2 regions of the Bacillus sp. D48C genome follow, and region 2 is predicted to be linked to the other one. Evidence: predicted binding sites of a transcription regulator. Region 2 holds the regulator's gene; the other holds the start of a gene.
The links. The regulator Rex, encoded in region 2, represses fermentation and respiration genes when NADH is low (regulators of the CRP and FNR family bind a similar motif). The targets are predictions, from matches to a motif close to TTGTGAAATATTTCACAA.
Positions count from the first base shown of each region.

Region 1: scfA (six-cysteine ranthipeptide SCIFF) is a predicted target of Rex. The motif match lies at 1,257-1,274, and genes of this name have one in related genera.

Region 1 is NZ_JBKFAQ010000010.1:52,150-55,366, forward strand. Features, by position in the region: gene ACLBXA_RS21535 (putative mucin/carbohydrate-binding domain-containing protein) at 1-700, shown strand, start outside; gene scfA (six-cysteine ranthipeptide SCIFF) at 1,322-1,483, shown strand; gene scfB (thioether cross-link-forming SCIFF peptide maturase) at 1,544-2,950, shown strand; gene ACLBXA_RS21550 (DUF3221 domain-containing protein) at 3,095-3,217, opposite strand, start outside.
Region 2 is NZ_JBKFAQ010000024.1:8,536-11,752, reverse strand. Features, by position in the region: gene ACLBXA_RS28965 (ABC-F family ATP-binding cassette domain-containing protein) at 1-1,221, opposite strand, end outside; gene ACLBXA_RS28960 (redox-sensing transcriptional repressor Rex) at 1,409-2,038, shown strand; gene ACLBXA_RS28955 (YdiK family protein) at 2,068-2,259, opposite strand; gene ACLBXA_RS28950 (CPBP family intramembrane glutamic endopeptidase) at 2,256-3,005, opposite strand.

The DNA of each region.
Region 1 (3,217 bases), on a different contig from region 2:
ACCACATTCCTACTTTGCTAGTACGTATGCGAGTATTAAGGTCCAGAATTCTTCTGGCAACGTCCTGTACAATAAGGAAATCGTGGGAAATAAACAACAAAATGCTGAAAGTCAAACTGTGCCCGTGAAAATAGGGGATTACATTGAACTTACTCATATAGAAGGGGAAGCAACAAAGGAAAAAACGCGAGCAACTTTAATTAACCTTGAAAATAACAAAAATGAAACCATTGGAAAGACAGCAAGATATCAAGTGACAAAAGAAGGCCTGAAGAAAGTAGAAAAAATGCCAGAAACAACAGTTTTAGATGGAAATCAATTTACCTGGTCTTTAAAGGGGTATAATGATCGAGAAATCGCAAAAGTAGAGTATAACAAAGCAACAGAAAAAATGCAGATTAAATTAGAAGCGGGTATCCCTCATTCCTATTTTACTAGTACGTATGCAAGTATTAAAGTTCAAAACTCATCGGGCAATATATTGTACAATAAAGAAATTGTAGGGAATAGACAACAAAATGCTGAAAGCCAAACCGTTCTAGTTAAGGTAGGGGATTATATTGAGTTTACTCATATAGAGGGAGAAGCACAGAAGGAAAAGACCCGTGCCACACTTACTAATCTTGAGAATAGTAAACAGGAATTTGTAGGCAAGAAAAAAACATATCAAGTTACTCCTACAGGATTATTAATAAAATAGATAAAAAGGATGTCTAAAAAAATAGTGTTTTTTAGACATCCTTTTTTATTATTAAAAAACGTTAATTATTAATAGTGATGTAGGATGAATTCTATAGCCCCACTAACTATTATATATACTCAAAAAATCAAGTTATAGCTAATGTTCCAAGGATTGACACATCTATTCTTAGTTAATCATGTTATACTTTTCACAAATGAAATGCTACAATATCAAATCCTAGTTTTATGACATCCTTCTGTTGCCACAGTTTATAAAAGGTCAATTCCAATGGGATTGACTTTTTATAGTTGTAGCACAAAGTTATAAACGCCCATATTTATTATAAGATAAATGTTGTAATTTCACGTACCGCATTTATGAATGTATAAATAATTACAATAAATATTATTCTATATGTAGCTTTGCGATATGTAATTGTTAAATAGATAATATTTAACCTTCTCGTGATATTTTAAATTAAGGTTAAAAGAAAGGAACGTAAAATAAAGTAATTCGTTAATATATAAGGATATTAATAATAATTTGTGGGAAATTGAAGAACTAAGGTATATGATTGTGATTTTTTTCACAATCATATACCTTAGTTCTTCAAAATTATTTCAAAAGAGGTTATAAACAATGAAAAGAATTATAACACTGAGCACTTGTAAACTGCAAGATACTATAAAACATGGTGGGTGTGGTGCATGTCAGACATCTTGTCAGTCTGCTTGTAAAACCTCATGTGGAGTTGCAAATCAAAAGTGTGAAAATACAATAAATAGGAAACAAGAAGTATAGTATTCAATTATATTTTATTTAGGTGGCAATCTTTATGAAAAAGGAGTTTGGTTATCCAGTATGATTCATCAATATAAATTAAATGGATACAATATCGTGTTAGATACTTATAGCGGATCCGTACATGTCGTTGACAATCTTGCTTATGAAATAATTATGCTATATCAGAATACTCCTATGGAAGAAATCCTGTCAATAATGCAGGAAAAGTATAAATATGATTTCCACGTTTCCAAGAAGGAAATTCGAGAAACAATTGCGGATATTGAAGAACTAAAAAGAGATGGGAAGCTTTTTACCGAAGATGATTATAGGGACCTTTCAATTGATTTGATAAATCGTCCCACTTATGTAAAAGCTCTTTGCCTTAATGTCGCGCATACATGTAATCTGTCGTGTGAATACTGCTTTGCTAGCCAAGGAAAATACAATGGAAATAGAGCCATAATGAGTTTTGAAGTTGGAAAAAGAGCCATAGATTTTCTATTAGAAAACTCAGGTAATCATCGAAATCTCGATGTTGATTTTTTTGGTGGGGAGCCACTCATGGCGTGGAAAACTGTCAAACAGATTGTCGCCTATGCAAGAAATAAAGAAAAAGAGTACAAAAAAACTTTTCGTTTTACCTTTACTACAAATGGTATGCTGCTTAATGATGAAATTACTGAATTCTTAAATCAAGAAATGCACAATGTTGTATTAAGCCTTGATGGAAGAAAAAAAGTTTATGATTATCTTCGTAAAACTGTCAATGGGAAAGGTAGCTATAATCATATCGTTCCAAAATTCCAGGAGTTTGTTGAGAAGCGTGGAGATAAAGAATACTATGTACGTGGAACCTATACCCATAATAATGTTGATTTTACCAATGATATTTATCACATCGCTGACTTAGGTTTTAACAAAATCTCAATGGAACCTGTTATCTGTAATCCCCAAGAACCATATGCGCTCTGTGAAGAAGACCTGCTGGAAATTTACAATCAGTATGAAATTCTCTCGAAAGAAATGCTAAACCGTGAGGAAAAAGGAAATGGTTTTACATTTTATCATTACATGCTCGACCTTTCAGAAGGTCCGTGCGTTCAAAAGAGAATTTCTGGTTGCGGTTCAGGGACTGAATATCTAGCTATTACCCCGTGGGGGGAGATATTTCCTTGTCATCAGTTTGTGGGAGAAGAAGAATATAGTATGGGGAATATATGGGATGGCATTATAAAAGCAGAGATACAGTCTCAGTTTAAGGAAAGTAATTGCTATTCAAAACCGGAATGTCAGGAATGTTGGGCACAGCTTTACTGTAGTGGCGGTTGTCCAGCTAATACAATACATGCAACGGGTTCTCTTAAGGGAACACATGAGTTCAGCTGTAAAATCTTCCGAAAGAGAATAGAATGTTCTATGATGGTTAAAGTAGCTCAATCCATTAGAGCTATGAAGAAGGAAGAACAAGGCATGGTTCAGTAAATAAAAAAGTGCACAAGTGTTGTTATAGCATAAATTTATAAAGATAGTTACAAACAAGAATTCTTTAGTCCAATTTAGAATAAATGAGTTTAAAAGAAGATAGCCATTTGTAATGGCTATCTTCTTTTGTAAAAAATATATAATTTATTCAATTATTTTTTCGATAACAGGCATAACAGCGATTGGTGGAATAGAGTGAGTCCATCCTACGGAAAATATATTTAGTTTTTCACCTATGCTATAGTTATCCTTGCTAGTAATAGGAAC
Region 2 (3,217 bases):
AGATGTTAAATTTGCTTGTTCTTGGTCATAATAGCCAACAGATACATTTGATCCGAAAGAAACATTACCATTTAATAGTGGTAACTTATTCACAATAGATTTTAATAATGTGGATTTCCCAATTCCGTTTGGACCAACTAAGGCAACACTATCTCCGCGAGTTAAGCGCATAGTTACGTGTTCAATTATAGGGTCCTCCTCATAGCCGATGGTTGCATCTTTTACTTGTAAAACATCATTTCCACTTTGCTTTTCAATATCGAAGTGGAATGATGCTGACTTAGAATCCCCTAATGGTCTCGTTAATAATTCCATTCTGTCTAGTTGTTTACGGCGACTTTGAGCACGTTTCGTTGTAGAAGCGCGAGCTATATTCTTTTGAACGAAGTCCTCAAGTTTTGCGATTTCATCTTGTTGTTTTTCGTAACGTTTCATTTCTTGATCATATAATGCTGATTTTAAGTCTAAATATTTACTGTAGTTACCAACAAATCGTCTGCTTTCTTTATTCGAAATTTCATATACTTGTGTAACGAGTTTGTCTAAGAAATAACGGTCATGGGAAACGATTAATATTGCGCCAGGATAACCTTGTAAATATTGCTCAAGCCATGTTAATGTTTCAATGTCTAAATGGTTTGTAGGCTCGTCCAAAATAAGTAAGTCTGGTTTTGTTAATAATAATTTCCCGAGAGCTAATCTTGTTTTTTGCCCGCCACTTAAAGTAGAGATCGTCGTCTGGTGTGTTTCAACTGGGAAGCCAAGGCCGCTTAAAATGGAGCGAATATCCGCTTCGTATTGATATCCACCTTGATCTTTATAATTGAGTTGCAATTGGTCATAATCAGCTAACAATCTTTCATATATAGCTTCGTTTGAAAAGTTTTCTTCTTTTCCCATTTCTTGCTCAAGCTTTCGAAGTTTTGTCTCCATTTGCTGTAAGTGGGTAAAGACGGTTAGCATTTCATCCCAAATTGTTAAAGACGTTTCTAGGCCAGTATTTTGAGCTAAATACCCGATTGAGACATCTTTCGGTTTTATAATTTCGCCACCATCATGTGATAACTCACCAGCGATAATTTTTAATAATGTAGATTTTCCAGCTCCATTCCTTCCAACTAATGCGATACGATCTTTTGTTTGTACTTCCAATTTTATGTTTGCAAGAATTGTTTCTGCACCGTATAATTTCGAAAGTCCATTTACTTGTAATAAAATCAATGTTCTCACCTCAAATAATTTCTTAACTTTGCCATGTTTATATTTCTCAATCATACTAAAAATAGTGTATAGTTTAAAATAAAGAGAGAATACTTCTTCTCTTTATTATACAAGGAATTTAATGAGTGCTAAACTTCTGTATTTGATTAAAGTATATGAATAAAGATAGGAAGAGAGGAGAGGTCATATGGATCAGCAAAAGATTCCACAAGCCACTGCTAAAAGATTGCCTCTATACTATCGATTTATCCAAAACTTATCTCTTTCTGGTAAGCAGCGTGTTTCATCGGCCGAATTGAGTGAAGCGGTAAAAGTAGATTCCGCAACAATACGAAGAGATTTTTCGTATTTTGGAGCATTAGGGAAAAAGGGATATGGATATAACGTAAATTATTTATTATCATTTTTCCGCGAAACACTTGATCAAGATGATATAACGCGTGTAGCACTTATTGGAGTAGGTAATTTAGGGACCGCTTTCTTACATTATAATTTCACGAAAAACAATAATACAAAAATTGAAATGGCATTTGATGTTAGTGAAGAGAAAGTTGGAACAGAAATCGGGGGCATTCCTGTATATCATTTAGATGAATTAGAAGAGAGATTATCAAATGATATACAAGTGGCAATATTAACAGTACCGGCTACAGTAGCACAAGCTGTAGCAGATAGATTAGCTGAAACGAGCGTGCACGGTATTTTGAATTTCACACCAGCACGATTAAACGTATCAGAGAATATTAGAATTCATCATATTGATTTAGCTGTAGAGTTACAAACATTAGTTTACTTTTTGAAAAACTATCCACAATAAAACGCAGAGGAAGCGACCTCTGCGTTTTATTATTGTTTCTTCTTTGTGAATTTAACTAATATAAGGCGAAGTGCCAAATTAAAATCAATTGTTGCCATAACTGCAAATAGTATTGTCCACACATTCCAGATTGTATCTGTCACGTTCGTAATGGCGAAGCGTGTAAAGATACATCCAAGAAGGAAGTATAGTGCAGCCATGAACAATGGTGAGTTTCTCATACAAAAAATCCTCCGATAAATCCTTGCATTTTTTCAGCTTCTTTAATCATTTCTTGAATTTGCTCATTGCTCATAAAAATTTGCCCAATAGCGACTAATGTATTCATCGCAACATGAGCTGCAATAGGAACGATAATGCGCTTCGTCTTCACATATAAGAAGGCGAATACGAGCCCCATAGCAGTGTATACCAATAAGTGAGTAAAATCAAAATGAATTGCTGCGAATACAAGTGAACTAATGATAGCTGCAATAAAGAAGTTGAACTTCTTATAAAGTGCACCGAATAGAATTTTTCTAAATACGATTTCTTCTAAGATAGGTCCGATTATAGATACAACAATAAGGAACCAAGGAGTAGTTCGTGCAATTTCCATCAGTTTCATTGTATTTTCTGAACCTTGTTTAATTCCTAGTAGCTGCATCTCGATCATACCGGCAACTATTTGTGAAAAGAAAGCTAAGAATAATCCGATGAAAATCCACCCAATTGTAGCTGGAACAGAAGAGCGCGTTGCATCTAAATGTCTGTCGCGAATATCTGTTCTAAGTAACCAAAGTACGATACATAATGCAACAAAGAAGCTAATAATTGCCCAGTGTCCCATTATGATTTGTCCTTTTTCCTCAATGGTAAATCCTCTATTATCATAGAGTCCTGTTTTTAGGAGAAGTGGTAATCCAACAGCGCCAGATAATTGCATTAAAATGTATGTAACGATAATCCACCAGTATTGTTTCTTCAAATGGTTTAACCATCCTTTCTAACTCTAGTGTATGAGATGAGGTAGGATAACATGTAAATATGTTATCTACGATATAAACTTTCATTCGAATTATGATTTTTTTGTAAATACGTATTTTAAATTAAAGTAGGAGACAGGAAAAAGTTGTACGTTTAGCGAAAACAACTTAGGGTGTCTTTCATATTGTAACATACGAGTAGGGGAAACAACGA